One region of the Cryobacterium sp. M25 genome, then DNA from elsewhere that is predicted to be linked to it. Evidence: predicted binding sites of a transcription regulator. Region 1 holds the regulator's gene; the other holds the start of a gene.

Region 1 (15,785 bases):
GGATAGTCGATTCGTTGTTGAGTTCGATGCTCAAGAGGATCTCCGTTTCGGAAGGCGGTCGCGGGGAGTGTTGGGGCGGCCGGGTCCGCGACCTGCGAATTCCCGCGCCTGATCGCTTTCGTAGCGCTCGGCCTGCTTCTGCGCGTCGTATGCGGTCCAGGCGTCGACGATCCGGCCGACCAGGGAGTGCCGCACGACGTCGGCACTGGTCAGACGCACGAAACGGATGTCGTCGACCCCGTCGAGCACCCGGCTCACCAAGCGCAGCCCGCTCGAGCCCGCCGGAAGGTCAATCTGGGTGATGTCCCCGGTCACGACCATTTTCGAGCCGAACCCCAACCGGGTGAGGAACATCTTCATCTGTTCGGCAGTGGTGTTCTGCGCCTCATCGAGCACGACAAAGGAGGAGTTGAGCGTGCGTCCGCGCATATAGGCGAGCGGGGCCACCTCGATGGTTCCGGCTGCGAGCAGTTTGGGCACGAGTTCCGGGTCCATCATCTCGTTCAGGGCGTCGTACAGGGGGCGCAGGTACGGGTCGATCTTCTCGGTGAGGCTGCCCGGCAGGAAGCCGAGTCGTTCCCCGGCCTCGACGGCCGGGCGGGTGAGGATGATCCGTTCGACCTCCTTGCGCTGCAGCGCCTGCACAGCCTTGGCCATTGCGAGGTAGGTCTTGCCGGTTCCGGCCGGCCCGATCCCGAACACGATGGTGTCGGTGTCGATGGCGTCCACGTATTCCTTCTGCCCGATGGTCTTGGGGCGGATGCTCTTGCCGCGGGAGCTGAGGATGGCCGGGCCCAGACGTTCGGAAGGGCTCGTGGAGCTGTCCTTGTCGAGCATCCGTGAGGAGGTGCTCACCTCGGACTCGGCGAGGTAACGCCCGCCGCGCACCATGAGCAGGAGCTCCTCGATCAGGCGACGCGCCGCCTCGACGTGCTCGGTCTCACCGATGAGGGTGACCTCGTTGCCGCGCACGTGCACGCTGACGCCGGGGTTTTCCTTCTCGACGGCGGCGAGCAGACGGTCGTCGGTGCCGAGCAGGCGCACCATGGCAATGCCGTCGACCGTGATGTGCACCTCGGCCTGGCCCGGCCCGGGCTCACCGGAAACCAAGCGTTCCCTCCCCGAGGGTTCCGCCGGCGGCCTGCGGGGCGAGCAGGTGAGCGTGGACGTGGAAAACGGTCTGCCCGACGCTGGCGCCGGTGTTGAACACGAGCCGGAACTGGCCGTTGGACAGCCGGGCCGCCACAGCATGCGCCACCTCGATGAGTTCGGTCAGCAGCCCGGGGTCTCCGGCCGCGAGCTCGACCACGTTGCTGTACTCGGATGTTTTCGGCGTGATGACGACATGCACGGGCGCCTGCGGGGCGATGTCGGTGAAGGCGATGATCCGTTCGGTTTCGGCGACGATGGTCGCCGGGACCTCGCGCGCGGCGATGCGAGTGAAGATGGACGGTTCTTGGCCGGTGGAAGACATATCTCTATCTTAAGCTCACGCGCTACCAGCGGCCGAGCGTCACGTTCAGGATGGAGAGGGCGGCCGGGCCGGCGGTGGAGGTGCGCAGCACATTGTCGCCCAGGCGCACCCGGGTGGCGCCTGCCTGCTCGAGCAGGGTCAGCTCGGCCGGGGAGATGCCGCCCTCGGGTCCGACGACGAGCAGGATATCCCGGTCGTCGGTCGGCGCCGCCTGCGAGGTCAGCCGTTCGCTCGCGGTGGGCTCCAGCAGCAGCATCCGGGTAGTGCCGGCCAGCTCGGCCAGCATTTTGGTGCTCGCCGGTTCCCCGACCGTGGGCAGCCACGCGCGAATCGACTGTTTCGAGGCCTCGCGCACGATGCTGGACCAGCGATCCCGGCCCTTCTTGATTTTGGCTCCCTCCCAGCGCGTCACGGAGCGGGATGCGGCCCACGGGATCACCCCGTCGATGCCGAGCTCCGTGGCCGCCTGCACAGCCAGTTCGTCCCGGTCTCCCTTGGCGAGAGCCTGGACCAGACGGATGCGCGGCGTCAGCAGCGCGGTCACGGTCACCGTCTCGACGCGCAGGGTCAGCAGCCTCGCATCTGCGTCAACGACGGTGGCGGCGAGCATGAGCCCGGCCCCATTCCCGATCCGCAGGCGCTCGCCCGGGCGCACCCGGCTGACGGTGACCGCGTGCCGGGCCTCGGCGCCGCCGATGCCGACGACCGCCCCCGGCACGCAATCGGCGGCGTGGAGCGCCTCATCGATGAAGAAGTGTGCCATCGACGCCTAGCCGCGAAACCGATCGCGCAGCTTGGCGAAAAGTCCCTGCTGAAAGGCGCTGAGGGCAGGAGCCGGCGCCTTGTGGCGGGCCGCAAAGGCCTCGATCAGCTCCCGCTCCTTGTGGTCGAGACGGGTCGGCGTGACCACGTGCACGCCGACCTTCAGGTCGCCGCGTCCGTTCCCGCGCAGGCGGGTGACGCCGCGGTCCTTGACCGTGATGATCTCGGCGCTCTGCGTGCCCGGCCTGAGCTCGACCTCGATGTCGCCGTCGAGCGCCTTGACGGTCGCGGACCTGCCGAGGATGGCATCCGTCATCGGCACCTCGAGGGTGCAGAGCAGGTCGTCGCCGTCACGGCTGAACACGTCGTGGTGGCGCACCTTCATCTCAAGGTAGAGGTCGCCGTTGGGACCGCCGGCCGGACCTGCCTCGCCGCTGCCGGGCATCTGCAGGCGCAGGCCCGTGTCGACCCCCGCCGGGATGTCGACGGGGACCGTGCGACGCGCTCGCACGCGGCCCTGGCCCTGGCAGGTGACGCAGGGAGTGGCGATGATCGTTCCGTAGCCGCGGCAGGAACCGCAGGGGCTGCTCGTCATGACATTGCCGAGCAGCGACCGCACGGCGCGCTGGATGGTGCCGGTGCCGTGGCAGATGTCGCAGGTGACGGGCGCGGTGCCCGGCTGGCAGCACGTGCCGCTGCAGGTCGCGCACATGATGGCCGTGTCGACCTCGAGCTCCCGGTGCGTGCCGAAGATGATCTCATCGAGGTCGAGGTCGACCCGGATCAGGGCGTCCTGGCCGCGCTCTCGGCGCGACCGAGGCCCGCGGCTGGATCCCCCGCCGCCGAAGAAGGTCTCGAAAATGTCGCCGAAGTTGCCGAAGTTGCCGTCGAAACCGGCGCCTCCGCCGCCGCCCGAGCGGCCGTTGCCGCCACGGTCGTAGTTGTCGCGTTGCTTGACGTCGCTGAGCACGTCGTAGGCGTGCGTGACGGATTTGAAGCGCTCGGATGCATCCGCGCCCGGGTTCACGTCGGGGTGCAGCTGCCGGGCCAGCCTGCGGTAGGCCTTCTTGATCTCGTCGGTCGAGGCGTCGCGGGCAACGCCGAGTACTTCGTAATGGTCAGCCAAAGCTGGCTCTCCTAGGTCTGTTCTGAAATGTGGTGTTCCGCCGGCTTCTGGGCCGAGGGGAACTGGTCAATTCTCGCCGAGAAGGCGTGAAAGGTAGCGGGCGACCGCACGGACGGCCGCCATGTTGTTCGAGTAATCCATCCGAGTGGGGCCGAGCACGCCGAGGCGCGCCAGGTTGCCGCCCTGCGAGGAGTAGCCGCTGGTGAGCACGGATGTCTCGGCCAGACCGAACGAAGCATTCTCCCGGCCGATACTGACGGACACGCCGTGCTGGTCAGAGGCCATCTCGCCGAACAGCCGCAGAAGCACGACCTGTTCCTCGATGGCCTCGAGCACCGGGAAAATGCTGCCGGTGAAGTCTTCCTCGGTGCGCACGAGGTTGGCGGCGCCGGCCATCACGAGCCGGTCCTGCCTGTTCGCGCCGACCTGGTCCCGCAGGGTGCCGGTGATCAGATCCACCGCCTCCTGCTGCTCAATCGGGCCGAGGCCGGAGCCGGCGGTGAGAGAGCTGCCGGTAAGGGTGCTGGCGGCCTCGCTCATGCCGAGCCCGACCAGGGCAGAATTCAACCGGGTGCGCAGTTCGATCAGAACGGGTTCAGCCAGAGGCCGGGGCAGGTCGACGACGCGTTGCTCGACCCGTCCGGCATCCGTGATCAGAACCGACAGGAGGCGAGTCTCGGACAGGGGCACCAGTTCGATGTGGCGCACCTTCGCGCGGGACAGCGACGGATACTGCACCAGGGCGACCTGATGGGTGAGCTGCGAGAGCAGCCGCACGCTGCGGGCCAGCACCTCGTCGAGGTCGGCCGACTGACCGAGGAACGTCTCGATGGCTTGGCGCTGCGCCGCCGAGAGCGGGCGCAGATCGGCGAGGTGGTCGACGAACAGACGGTAGCCCTTATCGGTGGGGATGCGGCCCGACGAGGTGTGCGGAGCCGCGATCAACTCTTCCTCTTCGAGCAGGGCCATGTCGTTGCGGATCGTGGCCGCCGAGACCCCGAAGGAATGCCGGTCGACGATAGATTTGGAACCGACGGGTTCGCGGGAGGCTACATAGTCCTGAACGATCACACGCAGGACTTCGAGACTGCGATCGGACACCATGGCGCTCGCCTCCTCCCAGCGTCGCGAGTGCAGCATCGATTGGCACTCGCGGTATGTGACTGCCAATCATACCGCGACCGGCTGGGCTTACCCATTGCTCCCCAATGTTGGGGCGCAGTAACTTAGGCATGTAGCACCTCTTCCCCGGTGCACTGAAAGGCATGATCATGAGTAATTTCACTGGTCCCGGACCCGATGATCCGTACCAGGGCCAACGGCCGCCGCAACCGCCCTACCAGCCTGCCGCCCCGGGACCGTCGGCACCCCTGACGGAGGCGGATGACCGCCAATGGGCGTCCCTCGCACATCTGGGCGGGATCCTCATGTTCGTGCCGTCCCTGGTGCTGTGGCTGCTCTTCAAGGACCGCGGACCTCTGACCAGCGTCGAGGCGAAGGAAGCGCTCAACTTTCAGATCACGCTTCTGATCGGCTACTTCGCGATCAACTTTTTTGCGACGGTCATCGGCTTCCTCACATTCGGCATCGGCGGCGTCATCGGCGGTCTCGCCTGGGTGCTGTACATCCTCGGTGTTGTCTTCTCGGTGCTCGGCTACCTCCAGGCGAAGGACGGCAACCACTACCGGTACCCGTTCGCCCTGCGCCTGATCAAGTAGCCCGGCGCACTCGGTTTTTCTTCAGAAGGAGCACCAATGACCAATTCCACCCCACCGCCGCCCGCCAACCCGAACCAGGCTCCCACCCCGATGAACCCGGCCGACGAAAAACTGTGGGCCACCCTCGTGCACGTCGGCGGCATTCTGTTCTATTTCGTGCCGGCCCTGATCGGCTACATCGTGCTCAAGGACCGCGGCCCGTTCATCCGGGCGCACACCGCGACCGCACTGAACTTCCAGCTCACGCTCCTGATCGCCTACGCGGTCGGCGGCGTCCTGACGATCATCCTCGTCGGCTACCTCGTTCTCCTGGCTGCCTCCGTTCTGATGGTCGTGTTCGGCATCTTGGCCGCTTTGGCCGCAAACCGGGGCGAGTACTACACGTATCCGCTGTCGATCAAGTTCGTGAACTGAGTTCAGTCGGCAAGCAGGCGGCGCACGACGGCATCCGCCAGGAGGCGTCCTCTGAGGGTCAGTTCGATCGAGCCGAAGAGGGCTGCTTTCGCGTCGATGAGTTCGTCGGCGATGAGTCCCGCCACCTCGTGGCGCCTGAGCGGGCTGAGCGAGTCGATGGGGATACCCTCGCGGATTCGGGTGAGCAAGAGCACCCGCTCCACCTCCTGAGTGGCCGCATCGAGGGTCTCCCGCCCGGCGGCCGGTGAGTCGCCGGCGCGAATCCGATCGCCGTAGGCCGACGGATGCTTGACGTTCCACCAGCGCACCCCACCGATGTGGCTGTGGGCTCCGGGCCCCACACCCCACCAGTCCTGGCTGCGCCAGTAGGCGAGGTTGTGGCGCGAGCGGTGCGCGTCATCCGTCGCCCAGTTGCTGACCTCATACCAGCCGTAGCCTGCCGAGGACAGTAGGTCGTCGGCCAGCTCATAGAACTCGGCCTGAACGTCGTCATCGACAGGGGCCAGTTCGCCGCGCTTGATCTGGCGGGCCAGCTTGGTGCCCTCCTCGACGATAAGCGAGTAGGCGCTGACGTGGGTGGGAGCCTGCCGGATGGCGTGCTCGAGGCTGGTGCGCCAATCGACGAGGGTCTCCCCCGGTGTGCCGTAGATCAGGTCGAGGGACACGTCGAGGCCGGCCTCGCGCGCCCACTGCACCACGAGCGGCACCCGCTCGGGGTCGTGGGTGCGCTCGAGGGTGGCCAGCACGCTCGGCACCGCGGACTGCATGCCGAAGGATACCCGGGTGAAGCCGGACTCGGCGAGGCGGCCGAGGTAGGCGGCGTCGACGGAGTCGGGGTTCGCCTCGGTGGTCACCTCGGCGCCGGGTGCGATCCCCCAGGTGGAGCGCACGGCCTCCAGCATCCGCACCAGGTCGTCGGCCGGGAGCAGGGTGGGGGTGCCGCCGCCGAAGAAGACGGTCGCCGCCTGGCGGGCCGGCACGCCCGACTGAGTCAGGATCCGGCCAGCCGACTGGACCTCGGTGATCGCCTGGCCGGCATAGTCATGCTGGCTTGCGCCCCGCAACTCGGTGGCGGTATAGGTGTTGAAGTCGCAGTAGCCGCAGCGGACCCGGCAGAACGGCACGTGCAGGTAGACGCCGAAATCGCGCTGGGCTGCTCCCACGGCGGCCGAGGCCGGCAGCAGTCCGTCGCTGGGTGCGGGGTCGCCGAGGGGAAGGGCACTGCCCATGCGGTTAGACCGCGCCGATCGGATGCAGCGCGCGTAGGTACCGAGCGGTGATTTTGGCCTGTTGCCGCCGCACGAACGGCCAGCCCAGCCGGTAGAACCAGTTGCCGGGGCGGGAGAAGGCGCGGATGGTCAGCCAGACCGAGTCGTCCTCGCGTCTGTCGACGATGAACGATTCCTCGCCGCTGGCCGGGTGCCCGGCCATGGTGCCGTATGCGAAGCCGAGGCGGTCGGGTTCATCGATCACGTAGACCACGCGCACGGGGGCATCGATGGTGAAGGGGCCTAACTTGGTCGTGAGGTGCGCGGACATGCCGTTGACGATGTAGGGCGTGCCGTCCTCGGCGAAGACGGCCTCGTCCGGCTCGGGCTTCTGGTCGCGGGCGGCCCGGCCGTCGGCGTCGAAGACGAGTCCCGTGTACTGCTGGCCGGTGCCGTCCAGCAGGTCGGTGACGGTCATTCCGCTCCCCCGCTGCACGCCCCAGGTCATCAGCGACTTCGAGGCCAGCTGGAAGCGCTCCTCACCGCTGCCGAGGCGCACGGTGCGCTCGAGGGGCCGGTAGCCCTTGGGTGGGAACCGGAGCAGGTCCGGGGCGAGGGTGCCGCCGATGGACGCGTAGGTGACGGCGGTATCGGTGAAGGTGGCGCGGCGCATCCGTCTACTTCTTCTTCGGGGGCTCGTCACCGGACAGGGCGGCGATGAACGCCTCCTGGGGAACCTCGACCCGGCCGACCATCTTCATGCGCTTCTTGCCCTCCTTCTGCTTCTCCAGCAGCTTGCGCTTGCGGGAGATGTCACCGCCGTAGCACTTGGCGAGAACATCCTTGCGGATGGCACTGATGGACTCGCGGGCGATGATGCGGGCGCCGATCGCGGCCTGGATGGGCACGTCGAACTGCTGGCGCGGGATGAGCTTGCGCAGCCTTCCCGTCATCAGCACGCCGTAGTCGTAGGCCTTGTCGCGGTGCACAATCGCGCTGAACGCGTCGACCTGTTCGCCCTGCAGCAGGATGTCGACCTTGACCAGGTCGGCCTCCTGAGAGCCGATGGGTTCGTAGTCGAGCGAGCCGTAGCCGGCGGTGCGGCTCTTGAGATTGTCGAAGAAGTCGAACACGATCTCACCGAGCGGCATCGTGTAGCGGATCTCGACCCGGTCCTCGCCGAGGTAGTCCATGCCGAGCAGGGTGCCGCGGCGGCTCTGGCAGAGTTCCATGATCACGCCGACGTAGTCCTTGGGTGCGAGGATGGCCGCCTTCACGATCGGCTCCTCGACCTTGGCGATCTTCCCGTTCGGGAACTCGCTCGGGTTGGTGACCGTGACGGACTTCTTGTCGTCGGTGGTGACCTCGTAGATCACGCTGGGCGCCGTGGTGATCAGGTCGAGGCCGAACTCCCGGTCGAGCCGCTCGGTGATGATTTCCAGGTGCAGCAGCCCGAGGAAACCACAGCGGAAACCGAAACCGAGGGCGACGGATGTCTCGGGCTCGTACACGAGGGACGCGTCGGAGAGCTTGAGCTTGTCGAGGGCCTCGCGGAGGGCCGGGTAGTCGCTGCCGTCGATCGGGTAGAGGCCCGAGAAGACCATGGGCTTCGGCTCGGTGTAGCCCGGCAGGGCGACGGTGGCGGGGCGGAGCGCGGTGGTCACCGTGTCGCCGACCTTCGACTGGCGCACATCCTTCACGCCCGTGATCAGGTAGCCGACCTCGCCGACGCCGAGGCCCTTGCTGGTGGTGGGCTCGGGCGAGGTGACGCCGATCTCGAGGATCTCGTGCGTGGCACGGGTCGACATCATCTGGATCTTCTCGCGCGGGCCCAGCTTGCCGTCGATCATGCGCACATAGGTGACGACGCCACGGTAGCTGTCGTAGACCGAGTCGAAGATCATCGCGCGGGCCGGGGCGGCCGGGTCGCCGACCGGGGCCGGGATGAGGCGGGTGGCGCGGTCGAGGAGTTCGGCGACGCCGACGCCGGTCTTGCCGGAGACCCGGAGCACGTCGTCGGGACTGCCACCGATCAGGCTGGCGAGCTCCTTCGCGTACTTGTCGGGGTCGGCAGCCGGCAGGTCGATCTTGTTCAGCACCGGGATGATGGTGAGGTCGTTCTCCAGCGCCAGGTAGAGGTTGGCGAGGGTCTGCGCCTCGATCCCCTGGGCGGCGTCGACGAGGAGGATTGCTCCCTCGCACGCGGCCAGGCTGCGAGACACCTCGTAGGTGAAGTCCACGTGGCCGGGGGTGTCGATCATGTTCAGGGCGTAGGTCTGCCCGTCGAGTTCCCACGGCATACGCACGGCCTGGCTTTTGATGGTGATGCCGCGCTCGCGCTCGATGTCCATCCGGTCAAGATATTGGGCGCGCATCGAACGGTCGTCGACGACGCCGGTGATCTGCAGCATCCGGTCGGCCAACGTGGACTTGCCGTGGTCGATGTGGGCGATGATGCAGAAATTGCGGATGAACTCGGGCGGGGTGGCGGCCGGTTCAAGCGCCGTGAGGGGTCTCGGTGACATGGTCTGGCAATTCTCCCATAGGTGGCTGGGTCCCGGTTTCGCCGTTGCCGCGCATCGTTCCAGGCTTGCGCGCGGGAACGGCCGCGCCCGGCGGCTCACAGCGAACCACTGCCGTGAACCACTGCCGTGGCTCTTCGGCTAGTAGTGTGGCCAACTCAGGAGATCCGACCGGGCGAGGCCGGACATCCGCACCGGTTCCGCACTGGTCCGCGGTGGCCCGGCCACCCGTGCGACGGATGTCCTGAGTTGGCCACAGACGCAGCGCCCGGCCGAGCGCTCACCCACGGAAGAGCCAGAAGTGATTGCCGCGAACCGGGTGCTGTCACTGCTGATCTGGTGCGGCTACTCCCTGGTGTCTATCATCGGTATCGCCGTCACCCTCTAGTGCGGCTGCTCACCAGGAGGAATGAATGACACCCGCCGTCCCGGTTCTTTTCGTGCACGGGATCCGCACGTCGGGCACCATGTGGCGACGACAGCTGTCCATACTGGGCGAGGCCGGGCATCCGGCACTCGCGATCGATCTGCCGGGGCACGGCGCCCGCATGGACGAAACGTTCACCGTGGCGGGCGCCCTGGCCGCCATCGACGAGGGCGTCGCTGCTCTGGGCGGCCGGGTGCTGCTGGTCGGCCTCTCCCTCGGCGGCTACTACGCCATCGAGTACGCCGCGCGCCACCCGCAGAAGGTGGCCGGGCTGGTCGCCGCGGGAAGCTGCGCGCTTCCGGCCGGCTGGCTGCTGGACGCCTACCGGGGCCTGGCCCGGCTGATCCGCCGACTGCCCGACCAGGGACTGTGGCTCCACACCACACTCGTGCGCGTGCTCCTTCCATCGGGAGGGGCCGCCGACACGCTCGCCGGCGGTGTGCCGCTGACGGTGATGGATGCCGGGCTCGGCGCCACCGGCAGCCTCCGCCCGCTGGACAGCCTGGCTCGCTATCCCGGCCCGGTGTGGCTGGTCAACGGTTCTCTGGATCAGTTCCGGCTGCATGAGCGCCGCTTCCTCGCCGCCTGCCGGGACGGGCGCCTCGTGATCGTCCCCCGGGCGTCGCACCTCGTCAGCCTGGCCCAACCGGAACGCTTCGCCGCGGTGCTGAGCGGCATCCTCACGGAGGTTGCGATCGACCGGCCCGGGCCGATTGTCGACCTGAACGAATAACTGGTATCGTTTCCTGTTGGCTTGCGTGTTGGGTCCCACCCCACACGATTATTGTCGTACGGCGCCCTCTACCGCCAAGCGGCCCATCCGAAAAAGAATCTAACGAAAGCGTATAAACGTGGCAAACATCAAGTCGCAGATCAAGCGTATCGGCACCAACAAAAAGGCCCAGGAGCGTAACAAGTCGGTCAAGAGCGAGTTCAAGCGCGCTGTCCGCGCGACGCGCCTGGCGATCGCCTCGGGCGACAAGGACAAGGCTGTTGCCAGCCTCGCCGTTGCTTCGAAAAAGCTCGACAAGGCCGTCAGCAAGGGCGTCATCCACCAAAACCAGGCCGCGAACAAGAAGTCCGCGATCGCCAAGTCGGTCAACGCCCTCGTCTAGTCCGCGCCTGACCGGGATCAGGATCGTTCACCGGCCCTGACCGGCGTACACAACAGCCCCTGCCATCTCGGTGGGGGCTTTCGTGTGTCCGGGCAGAGGCTCGAACCGTCGGGGACCGGTCACCTAAAATTCATCACGGCCGGGCCCGGTCAGGCGCCGCAGCATCGCCCTGACGGCGGTCCTGGCAGCCGTCGTCTATCTGCCGCTCGCCAAGCTGATCGTGTCGTGCGCGCCGAGTCCGCCCAGGCCCACACCTCTCAGTTCGGGCATCAGCTGGCGCGCACCACGGTGAGCGACCCCTCCCTGGCGCGGAGCTCACCGTCGAGGGTAAGGAGGCGCGCGAAAGCCGGGTCTGGTCAGCTCTCACCGCGGCGGGCGATCACACCGATGAGCCGCTCGAGAGCGAAGACGGGGTCGCGCTCGGCACCCTTCACTGCGGCATCCGTTTCGGCCAGCGCCACGACGCAGCGGGCGAGACCCTCGTCGGACCAGCTGCGCAGGTCGCGTTGGGCCCGCTCGACCTGCCAGGGGGCGAGGCCGAACTGGGAGGCAAGCTGGGCCGAGCCGCCGCGCACCCCGCAGAGCTTCGCCATGGTGCGGATCTTCATGGCGAACGCGGCCACCACCGGGACCGGGTCGGCGCCGGAGGACAGGGCGTGGCGCAGGATGACGAGCGCCTCCCCCTGATGCCCGGCGATGGCGGCATCGGCTACCTTGAACGCGTTGGCCTCGACCCTACCGCCGTAGTAGCGGTCCACGGTCGTCTCGGTCACTTCGGTGCCGACATCGGCGATGAGCTGCTGACAGGCCGCGGAGAGTTCGGCCAGATCGCCGGAGAACGCGGCGACCAGGGACCGCAGCGCGCTGGGAGTGACCCGCTTGCCGGCTGTCTTGAATTCCGCCGAGGCGAAGTCGTGCCGGTCGGAGTCTTTCTTCAGCTCGGTGCAGACGACCTCGATGGCGCCGCCGACGCCCGAACGGATGGTGTCGAGCAGCTTCTTGCCGCGCACGCCGCCGCCGTGCCGGAGCACGACGTAGGTGTCCTCGGCCGGGTTCTGCAGGTAGTCCAGGGCCTCCGCGAGGAACGTGTCGCTGCACTTCTCGACGGAGCTGACGCGGATCAGCCGCGGTTCGCCGAAGAGGGACGGGCTGGCCATGGTGAGCAGTTCGCCGGGCGCATAGCTGTCGGCCTGCACGTCGCTGATCTCCAGGCTGGGGTCTTCGAGTTTGAGGAAGTCCCGCAGCTGGCGGATCGCGCGTTCGGCCAGGAACACTTCGGTTCCGGAGACCAGGATGATCGGCGCCGGCCGCACCTGGTGCCAGGCCAGCTGCGGGATGGCGGCCGACTTCGGCACAGCGCGGGGCGCGGTCCTGCCGGATGAAGCTGTGCGTGCGGCCACTCGGGGTTCCTTCGATTGAGGCTGTGCGGAATCCATTAAGACTATCCGGGGTCGGTGTCCGCCACGGTCTCGCTCTGCACGGTCTCGCTCCAGACCGTCAGCGCACCACCACCTGGCCCCGGAGCGATCACCAGCAGTCCCTGCTGGTCGGTGCGGAGGGCCAGTGTGCCCGCGGCCGCAAGAATGTCCAGAACCGTGTCGGTGGGATGGCCGTAGCCGTTCTCCCTGCCTACCGAGATCAGCCCCACCGTTGCCCGGAGATCGGCATAGAGCTCCGGGCTTTGGTCTCCCGACCCGTGGTGGGCGACCTTGACGACATCCACCTCGCCCGGGCTGGAGCTGCGCCGGAGCGCGTCCTGGGATTCCTCGCCGAGATCCCCGAGGAACAGGGAACGGATGCCGCGACCGTCGAATCCGATCGTCACGCTCCCCTCGTTTCCGGTCTGCATCACCGCTGAGCCCCGCACCGGCCAGAGGATCTCCCAGCGCAGCTCCCCGAGGGTGCCCGTGTCGCCGCGGGCAGCGCCCCGCAGTTCGGCACCGCCCGCGGCGAGGGCATCGTGCAGTCGCTCATCGTCGGCGTTCTCCGGGATGCCGACCAGCGCCGTGTCGACGCGGCCGATCACGGCGGCGACCCCGCCGATGTGGTCCAGGTCGTAGTGGGTCAGCACGAGGATGTCGATTCGGTCGATCCCCAGCGTGTCGAGGCAGTCGGCGAGCAGGGCCGGGTCGGGCCCCACGTCGACGAGCGCGTACCGGTCGCGGTCGCGCACGACGACCGCATCACCCTGCCCGATGTCGCAGGCCGCGATCTGCCAGTCCGCGGGGAAGGCCACGGCCCGGCCGACGCCTGCCCCGATCAGGCTGCCCGCGTAGCTTCCGGCGGCGAGAACCAGCACCGCGATCGCCGCGATCGGCCAGCGCGCCCGAACCTGCCCCCGGCCCCGCATCACCAGCGCCACCGCGGCCACCGTCAGTAGAACGGTCACGAGAACACCGAGCGGGCCGCCCAGCCAGGGTAGGCGGCTGCCGGGCAGCTCTGCGGATGTTCGGGCGATCGCCGCGATCCAGGCGGCCGGCAGCCAGGCCAGGTAGAGCACTCCCCCGGCGACACCGGGCAGCCAGGGCAAGAGCAGGCACGCGATCAGACCGATGACGGTGGCGGCCGGGGCTGCCGGACCGGCCAGCAGATTCGCGGGCACCCCGTAGAGCGGGAGGGTGGGAGTGAGCAGCACGAGCACCGGCTGACAGGCCAGCTGCGCGGCCAGCGGGATGGCGATCACGGCGGCGAGCCAGGTGGGCAGCCACCGATGCAGCATTCGGGTCAGCGGCCCGACCAGCACGAGTAGGCCGGCCGTGGCCAGAACCGACAGGGCGAACCCGTAACTGCGGGCCAGCCATGGGTCGGCCGCCAGCAATAGGATCACGACGAGTGCGAGCAACGGCACACCTCGGCCCGGCCGACCGGAGGCAATCCCGAGCAGCAGGATCGTCGCCATCAGAGCGGCACGCAGCACACTGGGTTCGGGCGTCACGAGCACCACGAACCCGAGCAGGGTGAGGAGCGAGATCGCGATCCGGATGCCGCGGCGCAGTCCCAGAAACCCGGTCAGCAGCATGACGCCCGCGATCACCACGGCGCAGTTCGCTCCAGACACGGCCGTGAGGTGGCTGAGCGAACTCGTCTTCATGGCCGCGTCGAGGTCTGCCTCGACCGAGCTCGTGTCACCAATGGCCAGGCCGGGCAGCAGGTCACCGCCGTCGCCGGGCAGATCGCCCGCGGCGGCCGTGAACAGGGTGCGCAGTTCCCCGGCCCAGCCGAGCCACCAGGGCGGTGTCACGAGGAGCTCGGGCGGACCACGCCCAAACACCAGGGCGGATGCCGCGTCCCCGGCCGCCGTGAGCCGGAGGGTGGCGTCCAGCCGCACGCCACTGCCGATCTGAAGCGCGGTCGCCTGTCCGCTCGCAGTCTCTGCGAACACGACCACCGGAACCGACAGACCCCGCCCAGCACCCTTTCGGGCGACCTCGCCCTGCTCGATCCCGGTCAGGGTGCCGCGGAAGCGCACCCGGGCGGACGCTCCGGAGTCAGAGCCAGCCGGGCCGAAGAGTGCGGGAGCACCGAACGACTGGGTCTGCACCGGGATCGACGCCACCGTGAGGAGCACGGTCACTGACTCCTGCCGGGCGGCGCTCTCCCGCACGGTTTCCGGCAGCCGCCCGGGCGCAGCAACCGTGACCGCGGATGCCATCAGCGCGGCCGCAGCGCAACAGACCAGGCCGACACCCCAGGCCGGCGCCCCCCGGGCGCGGACCAGCCGACGCGCCACAACCAGACCCACGCCCAGGGCGGTGGCCCACAACGCGGCCTGAGCGCCGGGTGCCCACCCGGGGAAGGCGATGAGCAACCAGGCCGCCAGCCAGGCGGTCGCCGCGGGGAAAACCAGGCGCAGGTCGAGCCCGGTCATGCCGTGATCCGGGCGGCGAGCTACGATGTCGCGCGTAAAATCCATACCGGGAGGCTAGGTGCGCCCGCGGCTCCCCCCGGTGGCTACCGGAATCTGTGCCCGGTTGACGCGGGACCGGGGGTGTGGAGGCGTGCCCGGTGACCTCGCCACCGGTCCGCGGCGACGGAGCGGCTCGTCAAAAACGACACGCTTCAGCCCGCGAGCAGGCCGCCGACAGCGCCCATTGCCGCCAGTCGGTCAGTTCCTAGCCGTCATGGGTCGGAGAAGACCGTGCACGCCATCGAGTGCAGGCCAGGTGCGGTCACCGGCTCGATCCGAGCACCCTCCGTCAAGCACCGGATACGCTCGCCGCATCGATGCGTCAGGACTTCAGGCACCCTCCGTTCACGGCCACTCTCACACGGTGATCAGGGCTCTGAGCCCCTCGAACGTCTTCTCACCGATACCGGTGACATTGCGCAGGTCCTCGACGGCCGCGAACGGCCCGTTGGCGTCGCGGAAATCCAGAATGCGCTGGGCCATGGCCGGGCCGATGCGCGGCAGGGTGTCGAGGTGGGCCAGGCTGGCCGTATTGAGGTTGACCAGGACCGCCGGGCCGCCGCCACCTGGGTCGGATGCGCCGCCGAGGGATGCACCGCTGCCCGGCGGCGGTCCCGCGGGGACTTCGCCGAGCTGGGGCAGGTAGAGCTGCTCGCCGTCGCTGAGCTTGCGAGCGAGATTGGTGCCGGCCGGATCGGCGGTCTCGGTCAGCCCGCCGGCGGCGGCCACGGCATCCATCACCCGGGCGCCGGTGGAGAGTTCGAAGAGTCCGGGACGCCGCACGGCGCCGAGCACATGAACGAAGATGAGGGCACCGGATGCCGAGGCTGCCCCCGAGGAACTCGGGGCCGGGCCGCTGTCGGCTCCACCGGAACCCGAACCCGCGGTCGGCTGCGCCGGGGACACCACCTGGTGCCCGGCCTGCTGACCGAGCGCGGACACGATTACCGCGGTGGCCAACGCCAATATCAACAGCACGACGGCTGCGCCCACTCCGATGCGCACGCGCGCCGGGGCGCGCCCCTGCGCGCTCGGGGCCAGGCGGTCGAGTGCCTTGATTACCGGGTCAGGCTCCATCCCGGCAGGCTAGGCCGACGGGTGCCGGTCCCCCA
Region 2 (15,785 bases), on a different contig from region 1:
CGCAGCGCGCCGACGAGGTTCGCGGTGCCGTCGGCGATCGGCGTCGGGCCGTACAGGATGGTCTCGAGCGGCGCCAGGGCGCCCACCTCGACCCGCTTGCCGCGGGGCAGCTTCGAGTGGTGCACCTCGGCACCCCAGTGGAAGCCGCCGCCGGGGGCATCCGTCGCCCGGGCCAGCGCGGTGCCGAGCATGACGGCGTCGGCGCCGCAGGCGATGGCCTTGACGATGTCGCCGGAGGTGTTGAGGCCGCCGTCAGCGATGACGTGCACGTAGCGTCCACCGGACTCGTCCATGTAGTCCCGGCGGGCACCGGCGACATCGGCCACGGCCGTGGCCATGGGCGCGTGGATGCCGAGGGAGGCGCGCGTGGTCGAGGCCGCGCCGCCGCCGAAGCCGACGAGCACGCCGGCCGCACCCGTGCGCATGAGGTGCAGGGCCGCGGTGTAGGTCGCCGCCCCGCCCACGATCACGGGTACGTCGAGTTCGTAGATGAACTTCTTGAGGTTGAGGGGTTCCTGGTTCTGCGAGACGTGCTCGGCAGAAACGGTGGTTCCGCGGATGACGAACAGGTCGACGCCGGCGGCGACGACGGTCTCGTACAATTCCTGCGTGCGCTGCGGCGACAGGGCGCCGGCCACAGTCACGCCGGCCGCGCGGATCTCCGCGAGGCGGGCGGTGACGAGCTCGGGCTTGATCGGCTCGGAGTACATCTCCTGCATGCGCGCGGTGGCCCGGTCGGCGGGCAACTCGCGGATCTCGGCGAGGAGCGGCTCGGGGTTGTCATAGCGGGTCCAGAGGCCCTCGAGGTCGAGCACGCCCACGCCGCCGAGCTGACCCATCATGATGGCCGTCTGCGGGGACACCACGGAGTCCATCGGCGCCGCGAGGAACGGGATCGAGAATTGATACGCGTCGATGGTCCAGTCGACCGACACATCCTCCGGGTCGCGGGTGCGCCGGCTGGGCACAATCGCGATGTCGTCGAAGGCGTACACGCGGCGGGCGCGCTTGGAGCGGCCGATCTCGATTTCCATGATTTTAGTTTAGGTGCCGCGGCGCTCCTCGACGACGGATGCCGCGGGGTGCATCCTGAGGTGATGGACGTCACCGCCGACCCTCTCTCCCTCCTGCGCGAGCGCACCAGCATGAAATGGCGCAGTTTTCCCGCCGATGTGCTGCCGCTCTTCGTCGCCGAGTCCGACTTTCCGCTCGCCGAACCCATCCGGGACGCGTTGACAGCGGCGGTGCGGCGCAGCGACACCGGGTATGTCGCACCGGTCAACGGGCTTGGCGCGGCCTTCGCGGGATTCGCCGGTCGCCGCTGGGGCTGGCAGGTCGACCCGGAGCAGGTGACCACCACGACGGATGTCAGCGTGGCCATCGTGGAGACCCTGCGAATGCTGATCAGGCCCGGCGACCGGGTTGTGATCACTCCCCCGGTCTACCCGCCGTTCTTCGACCTCGTGCCCGAGGCCGGCGGGGTGCCGCACGCCGTGCCACTCCTCGCCGGTCAGACCGGCTGGACCCTCGACCTGAACGGCCTCGAGCGCGCCTTCCAATCGGGCGTGCGCTGCGTGCTGCTCTGCAACCCGCACAACCCGATCGGGCATCCGCACACCGTCCAGGACCTCACGGCGCTGTCCGGGCTCGCCGCCCACTACGGCGTCACGGTCGTCAGCGACGAGGTCCACGCCCCGCTGACCTACACCGACGCCGCTTTCACGCCCTACCTCACCGTCTCCACCGAGGCCGCCGACCACGGCGTCTGCGTGACGAGCGCGAGCAAGGCCTGGAACCTGGCCGGCCTCAAATGCGCGCTTCTCGTCACCGCCGGCGAACGGATGCGCGCCGAGCTCGCCGCCCTGCCCCAGGAGGTGTCTTGGCGCACAAGCCAGTTCGGGCTGATCGCCGGCATCGCGGCGTTCCGCGACGGGGAGCCGTGGCTGGACGGGGTGATCGCGGCCCTCGACGACAATCGGCGCGAGCTCGCCGCGCTGCTCGACGCGCAACTGCCCGGGGTCGGCTACCGGCAGCCAGGGGCCGGCTACCTGGCCTGGCTTGACCTGCGGAGCCTCGGCTGGGGTGACGACCCGGCGCTGGTCGCACTCGAGCAGGCCCGGGTCGCGCTCAGCCCCGGCCCGATGTTCGGCGAACCGGGCCGGGGCTTCGCGCGTCTCAACTTCGGGTGTTCACCTGAGGTGCTCGCGGAAGCGGTCTCCCGGCTGGCCGCGGCCGCCTAGTCGCCCTCGAGTACGGTCAGCGGCGGTAGTTGGGCGCCTCGACCACGATCTGCACGTCGTGCGGGTGCGACTCCTTGAGCCCGGCGGACGTGATCCGAACGAACTTACCCTTCTGTTTGAGCTCGTCGATCGTGCGCGCGCCCACGTAGAACATGGACTGGCGCAGGCCGCCGATCAGCTGGTAGGCCACGGCGGACACCGGTCCGCGATACGGGACCTGGCCCTCGATGCCTTCCGGGATGAGTTTGTCGTCGGAGGGGACATCCGACTGGAAGTAGCGGTCCTTGGAGTAGGAGGTCTTCGTGCCGCGGCTCTGCAGCGCGCCGAGCGAGCCCATGCCGCGGTAGGTCTTGAACTGCTTGCCGTTGACGAAGACGAGCTCGCCGGGGCTCTCGTCACAGCCGGCGAGCAGGGAGCCGAGCATGACGGTGTCCGCGCCGGCGACCAGCGCCTTGGCGATGTCGCCGGAATACTGCAGCCCGCCGTCGGCGATGACCGGGATGCCGGTCTCCCGGGCCGCGAGCGACGCCTGGTAGACGGCGGTGATCTGCGGCACGCCGACGCCGGCGACGATGCGGGTGGTGCAGATCGAGCCGGGGCCGACCCCGACCTTGATCGCGTCGGCGCCGGCGTCGATGAGGGCCTGGGCGCCGGAGCGGGTGGCCACGTTGCCGCCGATCACGTCGACCCCCTCGAAGGCAGGGTCGGACTTCAGGCGACGGATGATCTCGAGCACCCCGGCGCTGTCGCCGTTGGCGGTGTCGACCACGAGCACGTCGACGCCTGCCTCGAGAAGTGCGGTGGCGCGCTGCCAGGCGTCGCCGAAGAAGCCGATGGCCGCGCCGACGCGCAGTCGTCCGGCATCGTCCTTGGTGGCGAAGGGGTATTCCTCGCTCTTGTCGAAGTCCTTGACCGTGATCAGGCCCGTCAGGCGGCCGTGGTCGTCGACGAGGGGAAGCTTCTCGATCTTGTGGGTGGCGAAGATGGCGACGGCGTCCATCGGGGCCATGCCGACCTTGCCCGTGATCAGCGGTGCCGTCGTCATCACCTCGCGCACCCGGGTCGTGTGCTTTTTGGTGGTGGAGACGAACCGCATGTCCCGGTTTGTGATGATGCCCACGAGCACGCCGTCGGCGTCGACGACGGGAAGACCGCTGATCCGGTACTGCCCGCAGAGGGCGTCGACCTCCGCAACGGTGGCGTCGGGCGAAGTTGTTACCGGATTGGTAATCATGCCGGATTCGCTGCGTTTGACGAGGTCGACCTGCTCGGCCTGGTCCGCGATCGAGAGGTTGCGGTGCAGCACGCCGAGGCCACCCTCACGGGCCATCGCGATGGCCATCCGGGTCTCGGTGACGGTGTCCATCGCGCTGGACAGCAGCGGCGTGGCCACGCTGATCCGGCGCGTCAACCGAGACATTGTCTCGGCTTCACTGGGAATGACGTCGGTGTGCCCCGGAAGAAGAAGGACGTCGTCGTACGTAAGCCCGGTGAAACCGAACGGATCTGGCTGATCCATGAAACCCCTTTTAACAACGCAGGAAAGTGGAGAAAACGCGGCCATCCAACTCGATTACCGGCTTCTCAATGTTAAGCGACGTTGCGCTCTGCGCATTCCTCAGCAGAGAATCTAGGGAGTGTCGGCCGTCGTCGGAACATATGCGACATAATCTTCACTTACTGTCAACAAAGATGTTGGTAGGTGAGACCCGGGGCACGCTCGGTCACAGACCCAACGGTGCCGCCATGGAGGTGCAGTGAATTCCCCTGAAGCTGTTCGCAGATTCTCACCCAGAATGCTGGTGATCTTTCTCGGCCTGCTCTTCGCAGCCCTGACTATGTCCACATTCGCCACCGTCTCGGCCAGTCCGGCTCATGCCGACGAGGTCGGAACCGACGAGTACGAGTTCGTACTCACCGGCAATGTGCAGTTCGACCAGAAACCGCTCGACAATGTGCTGATCACCGTCGAGGGGGCCGGCTATGAAGCATCCGTGGAAACGGGTGCCGACGGCAAGTGGAAGGTCGGCGTGCCCGAGAAGGCCGCCTACACCGTCACCCTCGATGAGGAGACCCTCCCCGAGGGCGTCGTCGTCGCCAAGGGCGGCAGCGTGATCGAGGCGGAATTCGCGCTCACGAAGGTGAAGTCGGTCAACTTCTTCCTCGGTGAGGGCACGCGCACGACGGTGAGCTTCTTCGACCAGTTCATCAATCGGTTCGTCAACGGGCTGAACTTCGGTCTGCTCCTGGCCCTCGCCGCGATCGGACTGTCCCTGATCTTCGGCACCACCGGGCTGAGCAACTTCGCGCATGCGGAGATGATCACCTTCGGCGCGCTGATGTCCCTCCTCTTCTCGGTCACGCTCGGCCTGCCGATCTGGCTGGCGATCATCATCGCCGTCGCGCTGAGCGCGGGCTTCGGCTGGAGTCTGGACGCGGTGATCTGGAAGCCGCTGCGCCGCAAGGGCGTCGGTCTGATCCCACTGATGATCGTGAGCATCGGCCTCTCGCTCGCCCTGCGCTACCTGTTCCAGATCTTCGTCGGCGGCGGAACGAGCCAGCTTCCGGGATCCGGCCTCGCCGACATGCAGCTGGGTCCGATCCGGCTCTCGATGATCGACGTGGCCAGCATGGGCATCAGCATCGTGGTGCTGTTGGCCGTTTCCTACTTCCTGTTGCGCACCCGCATCGGCAAGGCCACCCGCGCGGTCTCCGACAATCCCAGCCTGGCCTCGGCCAGCGGGATCGACGTCGACGGCGTCATCCGGATCGTCTGGGTGCTCGGTGGGGCCCTCGCCGGCCTCAGCGGAATTCTGTGGGCCTACTTCCGCCCGGGCGTCAGCTGGGATATGGGTTTCCAGATCCTGCTGCTCGTCTTCGCGGCCGTGACCCTCGGCGGTCTCGGCACCGCTTTCGGCGCCCTGATCGGTTCGATCATCGTCGGCCTGTTCGTCGAACTGTCGACGCTGTTGCTTCCCTCCGACCTTAAATACGTCGGTGCACTTGTCGTGTTGATCCTGGTGCTGCTGCTTCGGCCGCAAGGCATCCTGGGTCGCAAAGAGAGAATTGGCTAGAAGGGCATCCGATGATCGACTGGGGAGCAATCTTTAGCAACGCAGCCGTCGAGCTGATCAGCCCGACCACCGCCGCCTACGCCCTCGCGGCTCTCGGGCTGGCGATCCACTTCGGATACACCGGCCTCCTGAACTTCGGCCAGGCCGGCTTCATGGCCCTCGGAGCCTACGGGTTCGCCATCTCCACCCTAAGCTTCGGTTTCGCCGTCTGGGGTGCCGTGCTGGTGGGGGTCGGCGCATCCGTCGTTTTCGCCCTGGTCCTGGGCATCCCGACGCTCCGCCTGCGCGCGGACTACCTCGCGATCGTGACGATCGCGGCGGCCGAGATCGTGCGCCTCCTGTTCACGACGAACACGTTCCAGTCCATCACGGGTTCCGCGAACGGCCTGAGCGGCTACAAGGGCGGTTTCGCCGGCCTCAACCCGATCCCGGAGGGGCGCTACGGCTTCGGCCCCTTCGAGTACAACGAGTACGACTGGTGGCTGCGCATCGTGGCCTGGTCGATCGTGGCCCTCGCCTGCCTGTTCACCTGGCAGATCATGCGCAGCCCGTGGGGTCGCGTGATCAAGGGAATCCGTGAAGACGAGGATGCTGTGCGCGCGCTCGGCAAGAACGTCTACTCCTACAAGATGCAGTCTCTGATTCTCGGTGGCGTGTTCGGCACGATCGCCGGAATGATCTTCGTGCTTCCCCGTGCGGTGGTGCCCTCGAATTATCAGACGTCCCTGACGTTCTTCATCTACGCGATCCTCCTGCTCGGCGGCGCGTCGACGATTCTCGGGCCGGTCATCGGCTCGATGGTCTTCTGGGTTCTGCTCTCCTTCTTCTCCGGGTTCATCGCCCGAGCGGTGGAGGCAGGCTGGATCCCGTTCATCACCAGCATCCAGGCCGGCCAGCTGCGCTTCATCCTGGTCGGAGTGGCGATCATGCTTATAGTCATCTTCAGACCGCAAGGCATCTTCGGAAACAAGAAGGAATTGGCCTTTGTCAAATAACACCGTTCCCAGCAACAAGCCGGTCAAGTCGACCGACCTGCACATCGGCGAGGCCGAACCGGGCTGCAAGAAGCGCGACCCGATCCTGGTTGCCGACGGCGTGAGTCGAACCTTCGGCGGGCTCAAGGCCGTCGACGTCGACCACGTCGAGATCCCGCGCGGCGCCATCACGGCGCTGATCGGGCCCAACGGAGCCGGCAAGACCACCCTGTTCAACCTGCTGACGGGCTTCGACAAGCCTGACACCGGGTCGTGGACCTTCGAGGGTCGCCCCCTGTCGGGGATGCCCGCGTTCAAGGTGGCCCGGATGGGCCAGGTGCGCACTTTCCAGCTCACCAAGGCGCTCGGCCTGCTGACCGTCATGGACAACATGCTGCTCGGCGCCAAGGGCCAGGCCGGCGAGAACCTGTTCCGGGCGATCTTCCCCTTCTTCTGGGCCAAGCAGGAGGAGGCGAACAGGGTGCAGGCCCTCGATATCCTCGAACGGTTCAAGCTCGACACCAAGAAGGACGACTACGCCGCCAGCCTCTCCGGCGGGCAGCGCAAGCTGCTCGAGATGGCACGGGCGCTGATGAGCGAGCCGAGCCTGGTGATGCTCGACGAACCGATGGCCGGGGTGAACCCGGCACTGACGCAGTCGCTACTGGACCACATCCTCAACCTGAAGGCGGAGGGCATGACGGTTCTGTTCGTCGAACACGACATGCATATGGTGCGCCACATCGCCGACTGGGTCATCGTGATGGCCGAAGGCCGCGTGGTCGCCGAGGGCGACCCGCACGAGGTGATGCGTAACCCCGCCGTGATCGACGCCTACCTGGGTCAGCACCACGACGAGGACCTCGGCGAGGATCCGGCCGCCGAAACAGAACATGTGGAAGCCATTAAGGAGTTGCTCGATTGACGAACACCAGCCCTGCCGCCGCGCCGGCTTACACGCCCACCGGGCAGCCCGTCGTCGAGGTCAAGACGGTGACGGCCGGCTACCTGCCGGGCGTCAACATCCTCAACGCCTGCTCCCTGACCGCCTACGACGGCGAGCTGATCGGGATCATCGGCCCGAACGGCGCCGGCAAGTCCACGCTGCTCAAGTCGATCTTCGGCCAGGTCAAGGTTCGGGAGGGTGAGATCCTGCTTCGCGGCGAGAACATCACCAACCTCAAGGCGAACAAGCTCGTGGCCAAGGGTGTCGGTTTCGTGCCGCAGACGAACAACGTCTTTCCCACGCTCACGATCCAGGAGAACCTGGAGATGGGCATGTTCCTGAAGCCGAAAGGCCTGACCGAACGCCTCGAGTTCGTCACGGAGATCTTCCCGGAGCTCGGGAAGCGTCTACAGCAGCGCGCCGGATCGCTGTCCGGCGGGGAACGCCAGATGGTGGCCATGTCGCGGGCGCTGATGATGGGCCCGCACGTACTGCTGCTCGACGAGCCGAGCGCAGGCCTCTCCCCCGTGCGCCAGGATGAGGCGTTCCTGCGTGTCAAGGAGATCAACAAGGCCGGCGTGACCACGATCATGGTGGAGCAGAATGCGCGCCGGTGCCTGCAGATCTGCGACCGCGGTTACGTGCTCGACCAGGGCCGTGACGCCTACACGGGCACCGGCCGCGAGCTGCTGAACGATCCCAAGGTGATCGGCCTCTACCTCGGCACCCTCGGCCAGGACGACTAGCCGGAGCCGCCCGCACCGACTGCACGCCCCGCACGACGAAGCGGCGCCCGAGATCTTCGGGCGCCGCTTCCGTGTGTCCGGTGCTCCGTGTCCGGTGACGCCGCTCGTGTCCGGGAGGGGCATCACCGGGTGACGGCCGTCACCGGGCGCACGAAGAAGGGCCCCGACCGAAGTCGGGGCCCTTCCAGATCGGATGCTGGTCAGCGACGAATCGTGACTAGTTGATGCGCTTGTACGTGTTGTCTTCGAGGTACTCGTAGACGCCGATGGTTGCCTCGGTCGGGTCGCCGTTCTCATCGAACGTCACCGGGCCGGAGAAGCCGTCGTAGTCGACCTGGTCGCCGGCCGCGAGGGCCTTAGCCGCCGCGGTGAAGTCGGAGACCGTGGTGCCGTCGCCGGTTCCCCCAGAGACCTGGCGGAGGTGCTTGGAGATGGCCTCACCCGAGACGTCGTTGGCCGCGTAGGCAGCCAGCGCGACGAGCATGACGGCGTCGTAAGACTCTGCCGCGTAGCTGAAGTCGGTCAGGGTGGGGTCGATCTCCTTGAGACGATCGGTGAAGTCGCCGAGGGTTCCCACGTCGAGGCCGGGCAGCGTGCCCTTGGCACCGGTGATGATGCCGGCGTCGAAGTCCTTGCTGTAGTCGGACAGGTTGCCGTCCACGAAGTACAGGTTGCCACCGGGGTAGCCGGAGCCGACCAGTGCGGGGGTGATGACCTTGGCCTGGTCGAACGTGATCAGGGCGATCGCGTCGGGGTTGGCGGCAGTCACTTCGGAGATCTGAGCGGCGAAGTTGGAGTCACCCTCGTTGAACAGGGACGTGGCGACGACCTCGCCGCCCGCAGCCTCAAAGGCGGTCGTGGTGGACTCGGCCAGGCCGGTGCCGTACGAGTCGTTGAGCACGATCAGGCCGAGGGTGCTGTTGCCGTCGTCGGCGATCTGGGTGCCCAGGACTTCACCCTGCAGCAGGTCGGACGGGGCGGTGCGCCAGTAGAGGTCCTTGTCGGCGTACTTCGTGAAGTCCGCCGAGGTGTTGGCCGGGGAGAACTGCACGACGCCCGCGCCGGTGATCTGGTCGATCACGGTCTTGGAGACGCCGGAGGATGCCGCGCCGATGATGGCGGAAACCTTCTGCGAGAGAAGGTCGGTCACCGAACCGGTCGCGGTGTCCGTCGTGGTGTCGCCGGAGTCACGGAAGATGGCCTCAACGGTCAAGCCGAGGTTCGCGTCGTTGATGTCCTTGACGGCCAGGGCGACGCCGGCTTCTTCGGGCGGGCCGAGGAAGGCCAGGGCACCACTCTGGGGAAGGATGGTGCCGATCTTCAGGGTCAGGTCGCGGTCGCCGGCCGTGATGGCCTGGGCGTCTCCGCTCGCGGCGGGGGCTTCCGATGCAGCCGGCTCAGCGGTGTTGCTGCTGCAGCCGGTGAGCAGAAGTGCACTGACGCCCACCAGGGCGACTCCAGTGACGACTGCCCGAACTGAACGGGAGGCCGAGGCCTTCGCGAATACGCTCATGTTGCTCCTTGGGACTAGGAATGAGAAATGACAGCGGTCGATTGACTGCCGTTCTGTCACATTATTGACAGGAATCGCGCGAAACAAGAAAACCGTGTTACATCCGTGTAACGCAGACCAAATCGTTACGATCGGCGGCCGGTGACGCCCTGATAGGCGATCTGTTGCGCATCGGCCAGCGCGGCCGCACATTCTCCCCAGGATGCGCAGGCGAACGCCCCGGTACTGACCTGGTCGAGAGCGGGCCTGATCGACGCCGCACCGTCGTCTCCGGCCCGTGCTGCGGCCAGGGCGCTCAGGACGACTCCGTCATAGGCTTCACCGCCGCCGGCAGTGTCGACCAGCCCTGGATCGAGGGTGCGCAGGCGCGCAGCGAAGCCGTCACTGGCGGCCAGCGGCGTGCCCCCGTTCGCGAAGTCGCCGAGCCACAGCAGTACCACCGGCGCCGCCGCGACGGTGGCGGCCAGATCGCCCGGCATCGGAACGGAGGCGTCCCACAGCACGACGTCGACGCCACGGGCCAACAAGTCGGTCAGCGACGTCGCCGGGTCGACGGCGGAGTCGCGGTGGATGATCTCGATCGGAGTGCCGAGAATGCGGCCCTGCTCGGTGATCTCGCGGGCGGCCAGTTCGGAGCCGGCCACCTGTGCCGCACCACTGGCCGCCGACGGGCCCGTCATGGGGAACAGGGTTCCGAGGCGCACGGTCCCGTCACCGGACGGAGCCAGCACGACGGACGCGGCGGCAGCGGGCTCGACTACGGGCGGCGCGACCTCAGCCCTACATCCGGACAGCAGGAGCACGCAGGCGAGCGCCCCGACGAGGAGGACGGGCAGGGAAGTCGACGCAGTGCGCATCCGGTGTCCTTTCACGTACGAGGTGCGTCCCTGAGCGTAGCGGGGCTCAGACCGGTTCAAGGGACGCACGCCGGGGCGCGCGTCCGGTGAGGACCATGTCGGTCGTGAGAAGGACCAGCGCCACCCAGACCAGTGCGAAACCGACCCAGCGCTCGGGCGGCATGGGCTCGAGCAGCACGAAGACGCCGACCAGGAACTGCAGGATCGGAGCGAAGTACTGGATCAGACCCATGTAGGTCAGAGGCAGGCGCCGGGCCGCGGCGGCGAAGAACAACAGCGGCACGGCGGTCACAACACCTGCTGCCAGCAGCCCCACGGTATGCCAGGTGGACACGCTTCCGAAGGTGAGACCGGAGACGGCGGCCACCACCATCAGCTGCACCACGGCGATGGGTGCGAGCCAGACCGTTTCCAGGGTGAGTCCGGCGACAGCATCGACGTCACGGCCGACCCTTTTCTTGATTAAACCGTAGAATCCGAACGAGAACGCGAGGATGAGTGACACCCACGGCAGCGAGCCGTAGCCGACGGTGAGCACGACGACGGCCCCGAGGCTGATTCCCACGGCTACCCACTGCAGCGGGCGCAGCCGCTCGCGCAGCAGAATGACGCCGAGGAACACGGTCACGATCGGGTTGATGAAGTAGCCGAGGGCTGCCTCGACCACGTGGCCGCTGAGGGCGGCGAAGACGTAGGTCTGCCAGTTGACGAAGATCAGGAGGCCGGCCAGACCCATGGTGAACACGATGCGGGGCCTCCGCAGCAGCGCGAGGAGGGACTTCCACTTGCGCGTGACCGTGATCAGCAATGCGCAGAACACCAGGGAGAAGAGAACCCGCCAGGCCACGATCTCGAAGGCACCACTGGGCGCGAGGAGCAGAAAGTAGAGCGGCAGCGCGCCCCAGAGGGCGTAGGCGAGGACCGCGTAGATCAGTCCCTTGCTCTGCTCCGACCGCGCCGGGCGGGCCGCGCGGATTCTCCCGCGTGAAAGAGGGTCTTGCGCCACAGCGGACCTTTCTTAACGACGAATCCCGGATGGCCAGGGCCATCCGGGATTCTACCGTTAGGTGGGTGTGGCTAGCGAACGACGACTGCGAGCACGTCGCGGGCCGACAGGACGAGGAGGTCCTCACCACCGAACTTGACTTCGGTTCCACCGTACTTGGAGTAGATCACCTTGTCGCCGACGGCGACGTCGAGTGGAATGCGGTTGCCGTTGTCGTCAATGCGGCCGGGGCCGACTGCGACAACTTCGCCCTCCTGGGGCTTTTCCTTGGCGGTGTCAGGAATGACCAGACCTGATGCGGTGGTCTGCTCTGCGTCGACCTGCTTGATGACGATGCGATCCTCGAGCGGCTTGATGGAGACCGACACGGTTGACCTCTTTCTTAGCTAAGACATAGTTAGCAGACTCACAGCGAGAGTGCCAAGACGAGTTTAGGGCGCATCTGGCACTCACGCAACGTGAGTGCCAGATGCGTCGTGTTGATAGGTTTGCACGATGGAACGCTCAGAGCTCGTCGAGCTGTTATCGCCGGGCGGTTTGCGCCTGCTGGACTCGTTGCCGCCGTACGACGCGGCCGCCGACGTCGTGCGGGCGGTGAGCGAACTCCGCAAGGCCGGACACAGCCCCGACCTGGTCACCGCGGTGCTCAGCCAGTCCCGGCTCCGAGCCAGGGCCGTGCCCAAGTTCGGCGAGTTCGCAGGCCGCATGCTGTTTACGGAGGCCGGCCTCGAGCAGGCCACCCGGCTGCGGGTGGCGGCGCTGCACGCCGGCCGCTTCGCGGGCGCGTCCCTGAACCGGGTCGTCGACCTCGGCTGCGGCATCGGAGGCGACGCCATGGCACTGGCCGCCATGGACCTCACGGTGACGGGGGTGGACGCCGACGAGGTGACCGCGACCGTCGCCAGCTACAACCTGGCTCCGTTCGAGAACGCGAGCGTGCTGCACTCGTCCGCGGAAGACGTCGACCTGGCCGGCTTCGACGCCGCCTGGCTCGACCCGGCCCGGCGCACCGCCGGGCACTCCAACACCTCGCGCCTGACCCGGCCGGAGGACTACTCCCCGCACCTCGATTTTGTCTTCGGTCTCAGTGAGCGGATGCCCGTCGGCGTCAAGCTCGGGCCGGGCCACGACCGCGAGCTGATCCCCGCGGAGGCCGAGTCGCAGTGGGTCTCCGTGGACGGCAAGCTCGTGGAGATGGGGCTGTGGTTCGGAGCACTGGCGCGCGCCGGCATCCGTCGTTCCGCCCTGCTGCTCGGCCGGACCGGGATCCACGAACTGACCGCGCCCCACGACAGCACGGATGCCCCGGTGGGAGTGCTGGGCGACTACCTGTACGAGCCGGACGGCGCGATCATCCGTGCCCGTCTGATCGGGGACCTGGCCCGGTCGCTCGACGCGTCGATGCTGAGCGAGGGGATCGCGTACCTCACCTCCGAGACCCTGCAACGCACGCCCTTCGCCACCGCATTCCGGGTGCTCGAGGTGCTGCCGGTCGACGAGAAGAAGCTGCGGCTGGCCCTACAGGAACGCCGCATCGGCACTCTCGAGATCAAGAAACGCGGCGTGGACGTCGACCCGGCCACCCTGCGCACCAGACTGAAGCTCAAGGGCCCCGAGTCGGCGACGCTCGTGCTCACCCGGGCCGTCGGCCACCGGGTGTCTCTGCTGGTGGAGCGGATTCCGCCACTCGACTGAGGCCAGCGGCGAAGGACAGCACGGCTCAGCCGGGCACGACCGTCAGCACCTGTGTGACGATCAACACCCACCCGACCGCGAGGACCAGCCCGGCCAGCCCGGTCCACAGCCCGTAGGCCCACGCGGTGCCAGCACGGCGCTCGGTCACGCGGGCCATCACGGCCAGCACGACCGCGGCCAGGGAGAGCGCCGCACCCCAGACGCCGAAGACCGCGATAAGCAGCCCCAGCAGCCCGAAGACGAGCGATGCGATGGACAGCCCGCCCTGGCCTGCCTGCGCGGTCAGCTCGCTGTCGGTGTAGACGTACGGCACCCATTCGGTAGGGGCTGTGATGGTCGACGCGTAGTCCAGCTCCCCCGGAGCGGGCGCCGGAGGCCGGGTGAGGTCGACCCGGAAGTCATCGTTGCGGGACCAGTCCCGTTCCCCAACCATCCCCGCTGCTATCTTCCGCTCAGTACGACGAGGTGGGGATGGTGGCGAAGAAGACAGACCAGATCACGATACTGACCAGTGCCAGACCGACGCCGATGAACCCCGTGATCAGCCCGGTCAGCCAGAAACCCCTCGCCTGCGGCTCCTTCGACTTACCGAGGAAGCCCAGGACGACCGCGGCGGCGGGGATGAACAGTCCGAGGATGCCACCCACAATCGGGAGGAACACGATCGGCGAGCCGAGCACGCCGATAACGCCGGCGACCAGCGCCAAGATGCTGAGAATCGGCTGCTTCGCGGCGACCGCACCGTTGGGCGACGAATACGCGTCGCCATAGGCAGGCGCCTGGGTCATCGTCGGGGCGACGTAGCCGGGCGGCGGGGTCGCGGCGCCGTAGGCGGGCGGGACGGAGGCCGGCGGGGTCGGGCCGTTGTACGCCGGCGGGGCGGCGGACGCCCCCTGCTCGTCGCGCGGGATATCGGGGACCTGCGGCACGTCAGGCACCTGCGGTACGCCGGGCACCTGGGGCACGTCAGGCACGCGGGGCACGTCAGGGTTGCTGGGGTTGTTGGAATCGCTCATGCGAATTCATTCCTTTCCGGACGACGGGGTGGCGTCGCTGGTTGCATATCGGGTCACGGGTCATCGACGCGCAGGGTTTCTGCCCGTGGCCATCGGGTCAGTTGGTATTGAGCAGGGTCGGGTCGTTCGCGATCGCGATCATCAACGGGATCAGCAGGACGACGGCCAGGAGCTGAGCCGCCAGGCCGGCGTAGCCGACAATGAGGCCGGCAATCGCGAGTCCCCGTCCCTTTTCTCCGGTCTTCCCGATCTGGCTCAGACCGATGTGGCCGGTGATGATGCCGACCAGGGAGATCCCGAGCACCGAGGTCACGAGCGACACGATGGACAGCACGTTGTACTTCTCGGACGGGCCCTGCGGCGCGTAGGACTGGGGGTAGCCCGGCTGGGCGTAGGCCGGAGCGGCCTGCGCCGCCGGCGGCTGGAACATGGGCGGGTTAACCGGCGGCTCGTTGGGGTCGGTCATGTCGATTGCTCCTTCGGGAATGGTGCATCTGGGCTGCCGATCTGGCTCCCAGTCGGACAAGGTGTTGATCGCACGAACAAACGTCGCCTGCCGAAGCCAGAATACCCGTCCGGTGGCGAAATACCGGTGGGAGGGGGTTTCAGACCTGGATCTCGGAGACCGGAAGAGTGGAGTCCGCCCCGAACTCCAGTGACGAAGGCGCATGCCCGGCCATGATCAGCTGCGCCCCGAGGGCCGCGATCATGGCGCCGTTGTCGGTGCAGAGCGACAAAGGCGGGATGCGCAGGGCGATGCCGGCGGCATCCGTGCGCTCCTGGGCCACCTGACGCAGCCGGGCGTTGGCGATCACGCCGCCCCCGAGCAGGAGCCTCGGCACACCGAGGTCGACGCAGGCCGCGACGGCCTTGGTCAGGAGGATGTCGACGACCGCCTCTCGGAAACTGGCGGCCACGTCGGCCAGCGGCACCGGCTCATCCGCGTCGCGTCTCTGCTCGACCCAGCGCGCGACCGAGGTCTTGAGCCCGGAGAACGAGAAGTCGTACCGGTGTTTCGCCATGTCCTTGGTCTGGCTGAGACCGCGGGGGAAACGGATGGCGGCGGGATTGCCTTCCCGCGCGGCCCGGTCGATCTGGGGTCCGCCCGGGTAGGGCAGGCCGAGCAGGCGGGCCACCTTGTCGAAGGCCTCGCCGGCCGCGTCGTCGATGGTCTCGCCGAGCAGTTCGACGTCGGAGACCAGATCGCGCACCAGCAGCAGTGAGGTGTGACCGCCGCTGACGAGGAGTGCAACGGTGGGGTATTCCAGCGGCTTCGTGGAGTCGTCTGCGCCGAGTCGAAGCACATCGGCCCCGACGTGACCGACGAGGTGGTTGACCGCGTAGATCGGTTTGCCGAGCGAGATGGCGAGTGCCTTGGCCGCGCCGACCCCGACCATGAGCGCGCCGGCCAGACCGGGGCCGCAGGTCACGGCCACCGCATCGATGTCCTCCAAACGGATGCCGGCCTCCAGCGCGGCCGCCCGGATCGCCGGAACGAGCTCCTCAAGGTGTGCGCGCGCGGCCACCTCCGGCACGACTCCGCCGTAGCGGGCGTGTTCGTCCATCGACGACGCGATCGTGTTGGAGAGCAGGGTGGTTCCGCGCACGATTCCGATTCCGGTCTCGTCGCAGGAGGTCTCGATGCCGAGCACGAGCGGGTTGGCGCGGTTCTGCGCGGTCATCGCGTTCAGGGTGGTCTGCGCGTTCAGGGCGGTCAT

What was found. The regulator HrcA, encoded in region 1, represses chaperone genes, less so after heat shock. The targets are predictions, from matches to a motif close to TTNGCACTCGNNNNNNNCGAGTGCNAA.
Region 2: a site for HrcA is predicted at 11,799-11,825, ahead of groES (co-chaperone GroES). Genes of this name have one in related genera too.

Annotation. Positions count from the first base shown of each region.
Region 1 is NZ_PJJU01000054.1:3,124-18,908, forward strand. It holds gene ybeY (rRNA maturation RNase YbeY) at 1-34, opposite strand, end outside; gene CXY81_RS10170 (PhoH family protein) at 31-1,047, opposite strand; gene CXY81_RS10175 (HIT domain-containing protein) at 1,097-1,474, opposite strand; gene CXY81_RS10180 (16S rRNA (uracil(1498)-N(3))-methyltransferase) at 1,497-2,237, opposite strand; gene dnaJ (molecular chaperone DnaJ) at 2,244-3,362, opposite strand; gene hrcA (heat-inducible transcriptional repressor HrcA) at 3,429-4,466, opposite strand; gene CXY81_RS10195 (DUF4870 domain-containing protein) at 4,634-5,080, shown strand; gene CXY81_RS10200 (DUF4870 domain-containing protein) at 5,117-5,494, shown strand; gene hemW (radical SAM family heme chaperone HemW) at 5,497-6,723, opposite strand; gene CXY81_RS10210 (DUF1990 family protein) at 6,728-7,375, opposite strand; gene lepA (translation elongation factor 4) at 7,380-9,227, opposite strand; gene CXY81_RS10220 (alpha/beta fold hydrolase) at 9,638-10,384, shown strand; gene rpsT (30S ribosomal protein S20) at 10,503-10,766, shown strand; gene holA (DNA polymerase III subunit delta) at 11,123-12,166, opposite strand; gene CXY81_RS10235 (ComEC/Rec2 family competence protein) at 12,208-14,679, opposite strand; gene CXY81_RS10240 (helix-hairpin-helix domain-containing protein) at 15,031-15,750, opposite strand.
Region 2 is NZ_PJJU01000038.1:1,890-17,674, reverse strand. It holds gene CXY81_RS03650 (GuaB3 family IMP dehydrogenase-related protein) at 1-1,034, opposite strand, end outside; gene CXY81_RS03645 (MalY/PatB family protein) at 1,098-2,240, shown strand; gene guaB (IMP dehydrogenase) at 2,257-3,759, opposite strand; gene CXY81_RS03635 (branched-chain amino acid ABC transporter permease) at 4,037-5,314, shown strand; gene CXY81_RS03630 (branched-chain amino acid ABC transporter permease) at 5,329-6,309, shown strand; gene CXY81_RS03625 (ABC transporter ATP-binding protein) at 6,299-7,213, shown strand; gene CXY81_RS03620 (ABC transporter ATP-binding protein) at 7,210-7,980, shown strand; gene CXY81_RS03615 (ABC transporter substrate-binding protein) at 8,198-9,493, opposite strand; gene CXY81_RS03610 (ABC transporter substrate-binding protein) at 9,619-10,350, opposite strand; gene rarD (EamA family transporter RarD) at 10,397-11,326, opposite strand; gene groES (co-chaperone GroES) at 11,428-11,724, opposite strand; gene CXY81_RS03595 (methyltransferase domain-containing protein) at 11,852-13,051, shown strand; gene CXY81_RS03590 (DUF4190 domain-containing protein) at 13,077-13,484, opposite strand; gene CXY81_RS03585 (DUF4190 domain-containing protein) at 13,504-14,067, opposite strand; gene CXY81_RS16305 (DUF4190 domain-containing protein) at 14,165-14,533, opposite strand; gene tsaD (tRNA (adenosine(37)-N6)-threonylcarbamoyltransferase complex transferase subunit TsaD) at 14,673-15,785, opposite strand; gene rimI (ribosomal protein S18-alanine N-acetyltransferase) at 15,782-15,785, opposite strand, start outside.